Regions from separate parts of the Streptomyces sp. NPDC047917 genome, predicted to be linked through region 2. Evidence: riboswitches for the same ligand, from Rfam matches in the RefSeq annotation. Region 2 holds a riboswitch; the other holds the start of a gene.

Region 1 (7,679 bases), on a different contig from region 2:
TTGACCTCCCACCCCGAGACCGTGTGCCGGAGCAGGAACGGGGGGACGGACAGCGCGTCGCCGTGCAGGAAGCGCAGATGCTCCGGACCGCGCAGTTCGGGATGTTGCGCGTCGTACCGGCCACGCACCCGCTCCTCGGTGAGCGCGTGCGCCTTCCCGAGCGTGGCCGCCGGGCCGAGCCGCCGCAGCGCGTGCACCAGTGAATGGCTGAAGTACCCGCGCTGCTCGCCGTCCACCAGCGCCTCGTACGCGAGCTCCTGCTCCCGGCACGCGGCGAGCAGCACATGCCGCAGCGGCTCGGCGTCCTGCGCACCCGCACCGCGCGGAGCCCCGTCGCGGTCCGTACGCCACCACGGCTGCCAGGCCACCCGGCGCGAGCGCGCACCGGGCGGCGGATCACGGGTGATCCCGCCGGAGTGGCAGCAGTCGAGCACGGCGACCACATGCGCGCCGCCCGCCGCGATCTCGTCCAGCAGCGCCCCGAGTTCGGTGTCCTGGATCGGCTGACCGCCCGGGTCCAGGCTGTCGGCGCACACGAGCGCCTGACTGCGCCCGGTCGCCGTACGGGGACCGTCGCTCTCGTCCTCGCTGCCGTGCCCGCTGAACCACAACAGCGCCGTGTCGCCCGGACCGCCGCGCCCCAGGTGCCCCCTGATGCCCTCGACCACCGCCGCCCTGGTCGCCGCCCTGTCGCGCAGCGGAAGGATCCGGAGATCGGGACCGCCGTGCTGACGGAGCCAACTCTCCGCCTCCGCCACGTCGTTGACGCAACCGCCCAGCGGCTTGTCCGGATAGTCGTCGATGCCCACCAGGAGCGCGTACACGGTTCCCATGCGGTGATCCTGCCAGCCGGCCGGGCCGGTGGCAGGGCGAATCCGGGGCGATTGCCGGGCGGACACGCACCACTCGATGCGCGGCCCTCGTACGGAGGGTTGACTGCTGACGGAGATTCACCAAGATCGGATCCGCGGCACACCCGCCGCCCGGTTCAGGAAGGAAGAACGGCGTGACTTTCGGGGGACACAATCCGTACGACCCGTCGTGGCGGCCGAACGGGCAGCCACCGCCACCACCGGGCGTGCCCCCGCAACCGGGGCCGTATCCCTACCCCGGGCCGTATCCGCCCCAGGGCCCGCCGCCCCACCGCCCGTACGTCCCGCACCGCTCGGTGTGGCAGCAGTTCCGCGACGGCGACTGGCCCCCGCTGATGGAGGTGTTGCGGGCGCTGCCCATCCACGGGTGCGTGTGGGCCCTGCTGGTGTGCTGCTTCTGGCCCCTGCTCATGCTCGGCCTGGCCTACCCGCTGGCCCGCACGGCCCGCAGGCAGGCGCACCTGAGGTTCCCCCCGCACGCGCACCGCCGCATCGTGGACCCGCAGGTGGTGCGCGTGCAGCAGATCAGGGCCTGGGCCGCGCTGGCCACGTCGTTCCTGATCCTCCTCGTCTACGGCACCGAGGCGGACTTCGCGGAGGTCCAGGAGCAGTACGCGCTCCGGCTCGCCTTCACCCCGTGGCTGCTGCTGCTCAGCGCGCCGCTGGTGATCCTGGTCCTGTTCCGGATCGCACCCGAGGCCGCGCGGCCGGGCATGCGCGCACGCCTGCGCCCGGCGGTGCGCTCGGCCCTGATGTACTTCGGCGCGCTCACGTCGGTGCCGCTGCTGGCCATGGCCGTCTTCCTCATCGGCCAGAACATGGAGGCATACATCTTCACCCCGTTCGTCTCGCTCGCCCTGGCCGCCCCGGTGGTGTGGATGCTGTTCTTCGTGTTGTTCGCGTCGCGGACGATGATCCGCACCGTGTTCGGCACCTCCGAGGTGCACGCCACGCTTCCGGCCCTGCTGACCGGGGTGCTGGTGTGGGAGCTGGCGGTCGTCAACCTGCTCATGAGCGGGATGCCGCCGGGCCCGCCGCTCGTCCAGCTCTGCGCCGTGATAGGCGGGCCGGCCTCGGTCTCGGCCGTGGCCTGGTGGGAGATCGACCGCCTGCGCACGAGGTACGGGGTGACCCTGCGGGGCCGGCAGCTGCCCTGAGAACCCGCCGGCCGGGCCGGGCCCGCTCCCTCGGCGGAACCCGCCGGCCGGGCCGGGCCGGGCCCGCTCCCTCAGCACTCGATGATGTTCACCGCGAGCCCGCCCCGCGCCGTCTCCTTGTACTTCACGCTCATGTCCGCGCCGGTCTCCTTCATGGTCTTGATGACCTTGTCGAGGGAGACCTTGTGGCTGCCGTCGCCGCGCAGCGCCATCTTCGCCGCCGTGACGGCCTTGACCGCGGCCATGCCGTTGCGCTCGATGCACGGGATCTGGACCAGACCGCCGACCGGGTCGCAGGTGAGGCCCAGGTTGTGTTCCATGCCGATCTCGGCGGCGTTCTCGACCTGCTCGGGGGTGCCGCCGAGGACCTCGGCGAGGGCGCCGGCGGCCATGGAACAGGCGGAGCCGACCTCGCCCTGGCAGCCGACCTCGGCGCCGGAGATGGAGGCGTTCTCCTTGAAGAGCATGCCGATGGCACCGGCCGCGAGGAGGAAGCGGACGACGCCGTCCTCCTTCTCCGCCTCGGTGGCGCCGCCGGCCGCGAAGTTCATGTAGTAGTGCAGGACCGCCGGGATGATGCCCGCGGCGCCGTTGGTGGGGGCGGTGACGACCCGGCCGCCCGCCGCGTTCTCCTCGTTGACCGCCATCGCGTAGAGGGTGATCCACTCCATCGCGTGGGTCTGCGGGTCGCCCTCGGCCCTCAGCTGGCGGGCGGTGTTCGCGGCGCGGCGGCGGACCTTGAGGCCGCCGGGCAGGATGCCCTCGCGGGACATGCCGCGCGAGACACAGGCCTGCATGACGCGCCAGATGTCCAGCAGCCCCGAGCGGATCTCGTCCTCGGTGCGCCAGGCCTTCTCGTTCTCCAGCATCAGCGAGGAGATGGACAGCCCGGTGTCGTGGGCGAGCCGCAGCAGCTCGTCGCCGGTGCGGAAGGGGTGCTTGAGCACGGTGTCGTCGAGCACGATCCGGTCCTCGCCCACCGCGTCCTCGTCGACGACGAAGCCGCCGCCGACCGAGTAGTAGGTCTTCTCCAGGAGCACCTCGCCCTCGTGGCCGAAGGCGAGGATGGTCATGCCGTTCGCGTGGTACGGCAGGGCCTTGCGGCGGTGCAGGATCAGCTGCTCGTCGGCGTCGAAGTCGATCTCGTGCATGCCGAGCAGGTTGATCCGGCCGGTGGAGCGGATCTGCTCCACCCGGTCGTCGGCGGACTCCACGTCGACGGTGCGCGGCGACTCGCCCTCCAGGCCGAGCAGTACGGCCTTGGGGGTGCCGTGGCCGTGACCGGTCGCACCGAGCGAGCCGTACAGCTCGGCGCGTATCGAGACGGTGTGGGCGATCAGCCCCTCGTTCTTCAGCCGGCGCGCGAACATCCGGGCGGCGCGCATCGGGCCGACCGTATGGGAGCTGGACGGGCCGATGCCGATCGAGAACAGGTCGAAGACCGAGATGGCCACGGTGACTCCTCAGGGGTTGGTAGACGTCGCTGTCTGCCGGGTGGTGCGGTGCGGTATGGGCCGGGCGGCCCGGAGGGCGGGGGCATGGGACGGGGCACCGCGCTCACAGTTCAGTGTGCGCGGTGCCCCGCCCCAACGTGTTACCAGAACTTGTCCGGACTACTTCAGGCCGGGGTACAGCGGGAACTTCCCGGCCAGCGCGACGACGCGGGCCTTCAGGGCGTCCGCGTCGTACGACGGCTTGAGGGCGGCGGCGATGATCTCCGCGACCTCGGTGAAGTCCTCGGCCTGGAAGCCGCGGGTCGCCAGGGCGGGCGTACCGATCCGCAGGCCCGAGGTGACCATCGGGGGCCGGGGGTCGTTCGGGATGGCGTTCCGGTTGACCGTGATGCCCAGCTCGTGCAGCCGGTCCTCGGCCTGCTGGCCGTCCAGCTCCGAGTTGCGCAGGTCGACGAGGACCAGGTGCACGTCCGTACCGCCGGAGAGGACGGAGACGCCGACCTCGGTGACGTCCGGCTGTACCAGGCGCTCGGCGAGGATGCGGGCGCCGTCCAGGGTGCGCTGCTGGCGCTCCTTGAACTCCTCGGTCGCCGCGACCTTGAACGAGACCGCCTTGGCCGCGATCACGTGCTCCAGCGGACCGCCCTGCTGGCCCGGGAAGACCGCCGAGTTGATCTTCTTGGCGAGTTCCTGGGTGGAGAGGATCACACCGCCGCGCGGACCGCCGAGGGTCTTGTGCGTGGTGGTCGTGACGACGTGGGCGTGCGGCACCGGGTTGGGGTGCAGCCCCGCGGCCACCAGACCGGCGAAGTGCGCCATGTCGACCATCAGGTACGCGCCGACCTCGTCCGCGATGCGGCGGAAGGCGGCGAAGTCCAGCTGACGGGGGTACGCGGACCAGCCGGCGACGATCAGCTTCGGCTTGGACTCCTTGGCGAGGCGCTCGACCTCGGCCATGTCCACGACGCCGGTCTCGTCGACGTGGTACGGGACCACGTTGTAGAGCTTGCCGGAGAAGTTGATCTTCATGCCGTGGGTCAGGTGACCGCCGTGGGCCAGGTTCAGGCCCATGATCGTGTCGCCCGGCTTGAGCAGCGCGAACATCGCGGCGGCGTTGGCCTGCGCACCGGAGTGCGGCTGGACGTTCGCGGCCTCGGCGCCGAAGAGCGCCTTGATGCGGTCGATGGCGATCTGCTCGACCACGTCGACGTGCTCGCAGCCGCCGTAGTAGCGGCGGCCGGGGTAGCCCTCGGCGTACTTGTTGGTCAGGACGGAGCCCTGGGCCTCCATGACCGCGACCGGAGCGAAGTTCTCCGAGGCGATCATTTCGAGGGTGGACTGCTGACGGTGGAGCTCGGCGTCGACGGCGGCGGCGACGTCGGGGTCCAGCTCGTGGAGGGATGAGTTGAGAAGCGACATCAGGTGGTCCCTTGGGGTCTTTAGTTGCCGGAGAACTCGGTGTACTCGTCGGCGGAGAGCAGGTCGGCCGGCTCCTCCGTGACGCGTACCTTGAACAGCCAGCCGCCCTCGAAGGGAGCGGAGTTCACCAGCGACGGGTCGTCCACGACGTCCTGGTTCGCCTCGGTGACCTCGCCGGTGACCGGGGAGTACAGGTCGCTGACCGACTTGGTCGACTCCAGCTCACCGCAGGTCTCGCCCGCGGTCACCGTGTCACCGACCGCGGGGAGCTGGGCGTAGACGACGTCGCCGAGCGCGTTGGCCGCGTACTCGGTGATGCCGATCGTGGCCACACCGTCCTCGACGGCCGACAGCCACTCGTGCTCCTTGCTGTAACGCAGCTGCTGGGGGTTGCTCATGACCTGAATTCTCCTGTACGCGGGGGAGTGCTGATGAACGGTGGTCTTACGGTGTGAGACGCGACTGCGTCACTTCTCGATGAGCGCGGGGGTCACTTCTGGCGCTTGTAGAACGGCAGCGCCACGACCTCGTACGGCTCGTGGGTGCCACGGATGTCCACCGCGACGCCCTCGGTGCCGGGCGTGGCGTGCGCGGCGTCGACGTATGCCATGGCGATCGGCCTGCCCAGGGTCGGGGACGGGGCGCCGGAGGTGACCTCCCCGACGACCTGGACGCCGGCTCCGCCCACGGCGACAACGGGGTAGCCGGCGCGCGGCACCCGGCGGCCCTCGGCGACCAGGCCGACCAGCTTGCGCGGCGGAGCGGTCTCGGCGCGCTCGGCGGCGGCCTCAAGGGCCTTGCGGCCGACGAAGTCGCCCTCCTTCTCGAACTTCACGACCCGGCCGAGACCGGCGTCGAAGGGGGTGAGCTCCGTGGTCAGCTCGTGCCCGTACAGCGGCATGCCCGCCTCCAGGCGCAGCGTGTCGCGGCAGGAGAGCCCGCACGGGATCAGGCCCCGGGAGGCGCCCGCCTCGGTCAGCGCCTGCCACAGCCGCTCGGCGTGCTCGGGGGCGACGAACAGCTCGAAGCCGTCCTCGCCGGTGTAGCCGGTACGGGCGATCAGCGCGGGGACACCGGCGACCGTGCCCGGCAGACCGGCGTAGTACTTCAGGCCGTCCAGGTCGGCGTCGGTGACCGAGGCCAGGATGGCGGGGGACTCCGGGCCCTGGACGGCGAGCAGCGCGTACGCGTCCCGGTCGTCGCGCACCTCGGCGTCGAAGCCCTCGACGCGGGCCGTCAGCGCGTCCAGCACGATCTGGGCGTTGCCCGCGTTGGCGACGACCAGATACTCGGGGGCCTCCGCCTCCCCCAGCCGGTAGACGATCAGGTCGTCGAGGATGCCGCCGTCCTCGGCGCAGATCATCGTGTAGCGCGCCCGGCCCACGGCGACGGTGCCGATGTTGCCGACCAGCGCGAAGTTCAGGAAGGCCGCGGCCGCGGGGCCGGTGACGGTGATCTCGCCCATGTGCGACAGGTCGAAGAGTCCGGCCTTCGTGCGCACCGCGTTGTGCTCGTCGCGCTCACTGGCGTACCGCAGGGGCATGTCCCAGCCCGCGAAGTCGGTCATGGTCGCGCCCAGCGAACGGTGCAGGGCATCGAGGGCGGTGAGGCGGGGGGCGGTGCTCATGGATATGGCTCCCAGGGCATGACGACGAGGACGATCCCTCCCCATCTGTCATCGGAACCTGAGAGGTTCGCCGAGACCCCCTGGAAGGGTTCGGCTTGCACCTTGGGTGGAGCCGCGAAGCGGCCCGCTTTTCAGATCTGCCTCATCCACGCGGTACGGGGCCTGAGAGATTCAAGGGAGGAACTTGCTCCTTCGGCGCCCGGCACAGGTAGTGACCGGAACTCTCCCGCGCGGATTCGAACGGCCTTTATGCAGTTGGCCGGGCCATCATCGCACGCATCGGGCCGGAGTGGGGCCCCGGTCCCCCGCCGGAAATCACCGGCGTGGACGGTTGTGCCGCATTACCTTTTCTTTACACTTCAGGGGCATACGTGGGGTGATCCGACAGGGGGAGGGCGATGACGTTGCAGCGGTACGCGACGACCGCGGGGTTCGCACACGGGGCGATGCCCGCACAGCCGGGGGCCCCGGCCAGGGAGATGTCGGGGCGCGCGCCCGTCGTACGGGATCTGCGGGAGCGGGCCGGGCGCAGCCCGCGCGCCCTGCGGTTCGCGGCGGGCGACGTGGTCGTGGTCTCCGGGCTGCCCGGCAGCGGCAAGTCGACGCTCATCCGGCGCGCGGTGACGACGGCGCACGCCATCGACTCCCAGGACACCCGGGACCGCTGGGCGCGGTCCGTGCCCCGGTTATTCCCGTACGCCCTCTACCGCCCGCTCGTCCGTGCCGCCCACTACTGGGGGCTGTGGCGGGTGCTGCGTTCCGGGGTGTCCGTCGTCGTCCACGACTGCGGGACGCAGTCCTGGGTGCGCGGCTGGCTGGCCCGGGACGCGCGGCGCCGGGGCCGGGCGCTGCGGCTGGTCCTGCTCGACGTCACGCCCGAGACCGCGCGGGAGGGCCAGCGCGAGCGCGGACGCGGCGTATCGGGATACGCCTTCGCCCGGCACCGCAGGGCGGTGGGCAGGCTGCTGCGGGCGACGGAGAAGGGGCTGCTGCCGCCCGGATGCGGCTCGGCGGTGCTGCTGGACCGGGAGGCGGCGGGGCGGCTCGCCCGGATCGAGTTCACCGGCGGGCCGCCCGGCGGGCGGTAGCGGGGCGGAGCCGCTTCGGGGCCGGGCGTTAATCTTCTGCCGGAAGGCTTGGGCGAGAAGGG
Region 2 (7,679 bases):
CACCGTCGACGTACACCTGACCGCCGGCGTCGTGCACCTCGGCGCAGATGTCGGCGACGTGCTCCTCGAACACGCCGTGCGTCGACGGGTACGTGATCATGAGCACGGCGAGCTCGTCGCGGTGCTTCTCGATCTTGGCGCGCAGGTCCTCGATGTCCACCTCGCCGTCGTCGGCGGTCTTGACGACGACGACCTTCATGCCGGCCATGACGGCGCTGGCCGCGTTGGTGCCGTGCGCGGAGGACGGGATGAGGCAGACGGTGCGCTGCTCGTCACCGTTGGCGCGGTGGTACGCCCGCACGGCCAGAAGGCCGGCGAACTCGCCCTGCGAGCCCGCGTTCGGCTGGATCGAGACGGCGTCGTACCCGGTGACCTCGGCGAGACGCTCCTCCAGCTCACGGATGAGAGTGAGGAAGCCCTGCGCCTGCTCGGCCGGCGCGAAGGGGTGCAGCGCGCCGAACTCGGGCCAGGTGATCGACTCCATCTCGGTGGTCGCGTTCAGCTTCATGGTGCAGGAGCCCAGCGGGATCATGCCGCGGTCCAGCGCGTAGTCCCGGTCGGCGAGCTTGCGCAGGTAGCGCAGCATCGCGGTCTCGGAGCGGTGCTGGTGGAAGACCGGGTGGGTGAGGATCTCGTCGGAACGCAGCAGCCCCTCGGGCAGCGTGTCGGCGAGAGTGGCGTCCAGCGCCTCTATGTCCCCGTCCGCACCGAAGGCGGCCCAGACCGCGGCGAGCTGCGTGCGGGTCGTGGTCTCGTCGCAGGCCAGGGAGACCAGGTCGGCGTCGACCAGCCGCAGGTTGACCCCGTGCTCGCGGGCGGCGGCGACGGTCTCGGCGGCCCGGCCCGGGACCCGCACGGTGAGGGTGTCGAAGAAGGCGCCCGTCACGACATCGACCCCGGCGGCGCGCAGGCCCTCGGCCAGGATCGTCGCGTAGCGGTGGGTGCGCCGCGCGATCGTCCGCAGCCCGTCCGGGCCGTGGTACACCGCGTACATCCCGGCCATGACGGCGAGCAGTACCTGGGCGGTACAGATGTTGCTGGTGGCCTTCTCGCGGCGGATGTGCTGCTCGCGGGTCTGAAGGGCCAGCCGGTAGGCCTTGTTGCCGTCCGCGTCGACGGAGACACCGACCAGGCGGCCGGGAAGGCTGCGGGCGAACTTCTCGCGCACGGCCATGAACCCGGCGTGCGGTCCGCCGAAGCCCATCGGCACACCGAAGCGCTGCGTGGTGCCGACCGCGATGTCCGCGCCCAGCTCGCCCGGCGAGGTGAGCAGGGTCAGGGCGAGCAGGTCGGCGGCGACCGTGACGATCGCACCCAGCTCGTGGGCCTGCTCGATGACGGGCTTGATGTCCCGGACGGCTCCGGAGGCGCCCGGGTACTGAACCAGCACGCCGAAGACACCGCGCTCGGCGATCTCCGCCGGGATTCCGTCGGACAGATCGGCGACGACGACCTCGACACCGGTCGGCTCGGCGCGGGTCTCGATGACCGCGGTCGTCTGCGGCAGGGCGTCGGCGTCGATCAGGAAGACCCCGTTCTTCACCTTGCCGACGCGCCGGGAGAGCGCCATGGCCTCGGCGGCCGCGGTGCCCTCGTCGAGCAGCGAGGCGCCGGAGGTCGGCAGCCCGGTCAGCTCGGCGACCATCGTCTGGAAGTTGAGCAGCGCCTCCAGCCGGCCCTGCGAGATCTCCGGCTGGTACGGCGTGTAGGCCGTGTACCAGGCGGGGTTCTCCATGACGTTGCGCAGGATTACCGGCGGGGTGAAGGTGCCGTAGTAGCCGAGCCCGATCATCGGGGCCAGGACCTGGTTGCGGTCCGCGAGCTCGCGCAGCTCGGCGAGGACCTCGGCCTCGGTGCGAGCGGCCGGCAGCCCGAGCGCCTCCGCGCTCTTGATGACATCGGGCACCGCGGCCGCGGTGAGTTCGTCCAGCGAGCCGTAACCGACCTGGGCGAGCATCTTCGACTGCGCCTCGGCATCGGGTCCGATGTGGCGCTGCTCGAACGGAATACCCTGCTCCAGCTGGGAGAGCGGAGTGCGACGGGGGGTCATGGTGGAGGCCTCCTGGTCTGTCACGACCTGCGAGGGGCACCACGGCGCGGGTGCCCGAACGGCCTCCCCCTCTGTCATCTCAACCTGAGAGCTTCACCGGCGCGCCGTGCGGCGTACCGGCTTTCACCGTCGGTGAGGAAGGGAATCGCACCGGCACTCGGCCGCACGAAACCCGCCCTGCTTTCCAGAGTGACCTCGTCCGTGCGGTACGGGGGCCTGAGAGATTCCGGGGAGGATTTGCTCCTTCGGCGCCTTCGGATCAGCTCCGGAGGACTCTCCCGCACGGGGTCAGCAGCCATGACCAGCCTACCAGCGGGCTTCGTGGCTGATTTCTCGAGTGGCCAACCACCCGGATCTGCCTTTTTGTAGTGCTAGTGGAGTAGCCGCGACCAGTGGGAGGGACCGTGCAGACCGACATCGATCCGCGCAGCCTGATCGGCCGCAAGGCGTTCGACCGCAAGGGCACCAAGATCGGAACCGTGGACGAGGTGTACCTCGACGACGCGACCGGTGTGCCCGAGTGGGCGGCCGTACGTACCGGACTCTTCAGCCGGGACGCGTTCGTCCCCCTGGAACCCAGCGAATTCGTGGAGGACACGCTCCGCATCCCCTTCGACCGTGCCCTGATCAAGGACGCGCCGGACTTTGGTGTCGGCCGCCACCTCTCGCCGGAACAGGAGCTCCAGCTCTACCGGCACTACGGACTGGACTCCGCGCCGGAGGAGACCGGCCCGGACAGGGACTTCGGCAGGCTGGCCGGCCAGGACGAGTAGTCCTGCGGGTCACGCACCAGGGGCAGCGGATCGGCGGGCCGGAGCTCCGGGTCGTCGATCCGGAACGTACGCACCCGGCCGGGCGGCGATCCGGGCTCCTCGAACCGCACCGTCACCCGTCCGACGCCGCTGCCCTGCACCCAGCCGTGGCCGTGCGTCTCGTGGTGCACGTCGTGTCCGGCGGGCCAGCGCCGTGCCGCGCGCTGCTCGGCACTCTCCGGGACCTCCGCCCGGGGATCGCCGGGCGGCCCGGTCGCCTCGTCCCCCGCCGGTGCCGTCCCCGCTGCCGGTTCCCCGGCTGATTCCCCGGCCGACTCCTCGGCAGCGGCGCGCTCCCCGGCGGCCTGCGCGAAGAGGTCCTCCTGTGTGTAGTCGGCAAGCCCCGTCACCCCCACTCCGAGGAGCCGGACGCCCCCGGTGGTGTCAACGGCCTCCAGGAGCCGTGCGGAGGCCTCACGGACCACCGTGGGGTCGTCCGTGGGCCCACGGAGCGTCTCGGACCTCGTGAGCGTCGAGAAGTCGTACCGGCGCACCTTCAGCACCACCGTGCGCCCGGACCGCCCCGCGCCCCGCAGCCGCTGTACGCAGCGGTCGGCCAGCCGCTCGACCTCGGCCCTGATCCGCACCCGGTCGTGCAGGTCGGCGTCGAAGGTGTCCTCGACCGACACCGACTTGGCGTCCCGCTCCGCGACCACCGGCCGGTCGTCGTACCCGAACGCCATCCGGTGCAGCGAGCTCCCGTGCGCCTTCCCCAGCAGGCGCACCAGCTCGTCCTCACCCGCCTCGGCCAGGTCGTCGACCGTCGTCATCCCGGCCCGGCGCAGATGATCCGCCGTCGTCGGCCCGACACCGGGGAGGATCCGCACCGACATGGGCGCGAGCAGCGCCCGCTCCGTGCCCGGCTCTATGAGCAGCAGGCCGTTCGGCTTCGCCTCCTCCGAGGCGATCTTGGCCAGCATCTTGGAACCGGCGAGCCCGACCGATCCGGTGAGCCCGGTGACCTCCTTGATCGCCGTACGCAGCTGCGCGCCGATCTCCAGCGCCGAGGCCGTGTCGTCGGCCGTCCCCCCGGCCTCCAGGTCCACGAAGGCCTCGTCCAGGCTGAGGGGCTCGACCAGCGGGGAGAGCCGTGCCAGCAGCTCCATCACCTGGTCGCTCACGGTCCGGTAGAGCTGGAAGCGCGGCACCAGATAGGCCGCATTGGGCGCCAGCCGCCGCGCCTGCGCCGTCGGCATCGCCGAGTGCACCCCGAAGCGACGCGCCTCGTACGACGCGGTGGCGACCACTCCGCGCGGCCCGAGCCCGCCCACCACCACCGGCTTGCCGCGCAGGCTCGGCTTCGCCGCCTGCTCCGCAGAGGCGTAGAAGGCATCCATGTCCAGATGCAGGATGGTGGGCGCGGCTCTCACATCAATCGATGCTGCCCTACGGCACTGACAATGGCCGCGCCCGAACCCCCGGCCGCGTCAGCCGGCGCGGTTGCGCCGCCGCGCAAGCTCATCGGTGGGGTTGTTCCCGATGAGGGTCTCGCCGGTGTCCACCCGCTCGCCGTGCAACTGCGAGAGCGCGGCGTCCACGTCCTGCCACACCACTCCCACCGCGATGCCGAAGACCCCCTGGCCGCCCTGGAGCAGACTGACGACCTCGTCGGGCGAGGAGCACTCGTAGACCGTCGCCCCGTCGCTCATCAGCGTCATCCGCTCAAGGTCCTGGAATCCGCGGGCCCGCAGATGCTGAACCGTGGTGCGGATGTTCTGGAGAGCCACTCCGGTGTCCAGGAAACGCTTCACGATCTTCAGCAGGACGACGTCCCGGAAGCTGTAGAGGCGCTGTGTCCCGGAGCCGTAAGCCGGACGCACACTCGGCTCCACCAGGCCCGTACGCGCCCAGTAGTCGAGCTGCCTGTATGTGATCCCGGCGGCCGCACAGGCGGTCGGCCCGCGGTAGCCGATGTCGCCGGCCGATGCCACTTCGTCCCCCGCCACCGCCGCCGGTTTAACCGGTTGCATGATGGTGTGGTCGGCTGTACTCCCCTGCTGCGGATACGGCCCACCCGCTGCCGTACCGTCGCCGCTGCTTCTCACGCCGACCTCCGTCCTTGACCTGCCATCTCGAAGGTAGGCAGTCACTCGGGGTGCGTCAACGATCGCCACACTCGGCACGCCGAGTGATAATCACCCTGAGGGTGGTTTCCCGTGTCTCCCGAGCGGGAAAGGCTTGCCGGATGCGCTGACGGCCACCCCGAAGAACGGTCATTGACTGTTGGTGCCGAAATCCTCCGGAGAGATCTGATCGAGGAACTCGCGGAATTTCTCCACCTCGTCCTCCTGCTCGTCCGGGATGGCGATACCCGCGTCGTCGAGCACCCCGTCACTGCCGTAGATCGGCGTGCCGGTGCGCAAAGCGAGCGCTATGGCGTCGGACGGCCGCGCGCTCACCTCGACCCCGCTGGCGAAGACCAGCTCCGCGTAGAAGACCCCTTCCCGCAGGTCCGTGATGCGGACCTCGGTGAGCTCCTGGCCGACGGCCTCAAGCACATCCTTGAAGAGATCATGGGTCAGCGGCCTGGCCGGAGCCATGCCCTGCTGGGCGAAGGCGATCGCGGTCGCCTCACCAGGACCGATCCAAATGGGGAGGTACCGGTCGCCTCCCACTTCACGCAGGAGCACGATCGGTTGGTTGGAGGGCATTTCCACCCGGACACCCACAACGTCGAGCTCGTTCACACAGCAACCCTAGGACGTGCCCGGCAGGTTTGGGTAGTCGGGCACCGGCGCGATCAGTGGAGCCGGATGTGCAGGGCGCTCTGTACAAGGGCCGAATGAAGCCTCACGGACAGCTCCGCGAGTTCTTTCGCAGTGGCCTCCGCATGGGCTCTGGTCTGCGGATTCCGGTGCCGCCGCAAGGGTGCGACCACCTGCTCGATGAGCCCGACCTCGCGATCCGCAGCGGCCCGCACGGCACGCAGGTGACGCGGCTCCAGACCGAACCTGCCCAGATCCGCCACAAGCCTGGCCACGGTGACCATCCCGGCGTCGTATCCGCCCTCGGGGGTCGGAACCACCAGGCCGTACGACTCCCACTCGTCGAGGTCGCTCTCGGTGGCCTCGACGGCCGCCAGCAGCTCGGCACGGCCGATCCGGGCCGCGGTGGCCCGTCCGGGCTCCGCGTCCCAGCCGCCGCCGGTCAGGTCCCGCGGGCCGCCCCCGGAAGGCAGGGCGGCCTGTTCACCACGGGCCAGGGCATCCAGATGCTCACGGATGACCTTCAACGGGAGGTAGTGGTCCCGCTGCATGCGCAGCACCTGTGCCAGCCGCTCCACGTCGGCGCCGCGGAACTTGCGATAGCCGGAAGGGGTCCGCTGCGGTTCGACGAGTCCTTCGGCCTCCAGGAAGCGAATCTTGGAGATCGTGACCTCGGGGAACTCTTCCCGCAGCCGCAGGAGCACCGTGCCGATGCTCATCGGGCGGTCGTCGCCGGTGGCGGTGCCGGCCACGGCACCGCCCGTCGGTGTTCTCAGCATGGACCTTCCCTGACGGGTCAGATGCCGCGCTGGCTCGCGTAGAAGACCAGCCGGTACTTGCCGATCTGCACTTCGTCGCCGTTGGACAGGGCGACGGAGTCGATGCGCTCACGGTTGACGTAGGTGCCGTTCAGGCTGCCCACGTCGCCGACCGTGAAGCTGCCGTCGGGGCTCCTGCGGAACTCCACGTGCCGCCGCGACACCGTCACGTCGTCGAGGAAGATGTCGCTCTGCGGGTGACGGCCGGCCGTGGTCAGCTCACCGTCCAGCAGGAAGCGGCTGCCCGAGTTCGGACCGCGGCGCACCACCAGGAGCGCCGAGCCGAGCGGAAGGGCGTCTACGGCCGCCTGTGCCTCGGGCGAGAGGGACGGCACCGCCGTCTGCCCGGTGGCCTCCGCCTCGTACGCCTCAAGCCCGGAGATCGAGATGGTCGAGGTCGTCTCCGAGGCACGCTCGGGAATCCCGCCCCGCAGCGGCGCGCCGCAGTTGGAGCAGAAACGACTGGCCTCGGCATTGCGATGCCCGCACCTCGTACAGACCGGCATGGACGAACCCTCCTGCCTGGGGGCGAACTCTCCACCCGAACTCGAGGTCGACGATTCTCCGAAACCTATGCGGCCGGGACCGGCAGGGTCAACAGACGACGCGCCGGATGCTCCCGAATTGTCACTGCCCGTACCCGACACCTGATCACGGAAGAGCGGGCGCTCCGTACCCTGCTCCTCCGCCTGGCCATGGCGCGGTGCGCGATGGCGGGCGGCCTCGTCGCGAGCGCTCTTTCCGAACAACTTCCCAAACAACTTCACGGGCGCTTCCCCTTGACCGAAATAGACCCGCCCGTGGGGCAGGACGAACCCTGAATGAACACACCTGCCGACCCGGACATCTTCACAACGTCCGTATCCACTCGACAGTTTCCACCACGCACCACCAATACGATGCGGCGACCCCCCGCAACCTTGTGCCCGTCTCCTTCGCCTCTTCCGCGACGCCGCATCACGGGGACGACGACCGAGCGTAGTCAGGCTGCTTCGCCGGTCGCAAGGCGTCGACGACGATGTCGTCGGCCTGCTCGACCTGCACGGTGGCCTGCTCCTTCTCCAGCGTCTGCACCACGCCGCCGGGGATGTTCAGCGCCGGCTCCAGATCCTGGGGCTTGCCGATCACCTCGAAGACGTACGGCGCGGTGATCTTACGGCCGTCGACCTTGACGTTTCCGCCGTCACCGGAGAAGTACGTATTGGCCACCACACGCACCCCGTTGACCTCGATGGCCTCGGCGCCCGCCGCCCGCAGCTCCTGGAGTGCGTCGAGCAGCATGTCCGCCTTCACC

What was found. A riboswitch is a leader RNA that binds a small molecule or an ion and turns the genes downstream of it on or off. The one in region 2 is predicted to bind glycine.
Region 1: another riboswitch for glycine. It lies ahead of gcvT (glycine cleavage system aminomethyltransferase GcvT); the one in region 2 lies ahead of gcvP (aminomethyl-transferring glycine dehydrogenase).

Annotation. Positions count from the first base shown of each region.
Region 1 covers NZ_JBIDCA010000023.1:8,230-15,908, forward strand. The annotation lists gene ACGF8B_RS39670 (caspase family protein) at 1-833, opposite strand, end outside; gene ACGF8B_RS39675 (hypothetical protein) at 1,007-2,029, shown strand; gene ACGF8B_RS39680 (L-serine ammonia-lyase) at 2,101-3,483, opposite strand; gene glyA (serine hydroxymethyltransferase) at 3,643-4,902, opposite strand; gene gcvH (glycine cleavage system protein GcvH) at 4,923-5,300, opposite strand; gene gcvT (glycine cleavage system aminomethyltransferase GcvT) at 5,393-6,529, opposite strand; glycine riboswitch at 6,671-6,768, opposite strand; gene ACGF8B_RS39700 (AAA family ATPase) at 6,928-7,617, shown strand.
Region 2 covers NZ_JBIDCA010000017.1:5,218-12,896, reverse strand. The annotation lists gene gcvP (aminomethyl-transferring glycine dehydrogenase) at 1-2,050, opposite strand, end outside; glycine riboswitch at 2,245-2,341, opposite strand; gene ACGF8B_RS34940 (PRC-barrel domain-containing protein) at 2,455-2,823, shown strand; gene ACGF8B_RS34935 (DNA polymerase IV) at 2,748-4,232, opposite strand; gene ACGF8B_RS34930 (MerR family transcriptional regulator) at 4,290-4,907, opposite strand; gene ACGF8B_RS34925 (bifunctional nuclease family protein) at 5,076-5,549, opposite strand; gene ACGF8B_RS34920 (MerR family transcriptional regulator) at 5,603-6,346, opposite strand; gene ACGF8B_RS34915 (FHA domain-containing protein) at 6,364-7,152, opposite strand; gene ACGF8B_RS34910 (DUF881 domain-containing protein) at 7,343-7,679, opposite strand, start outside.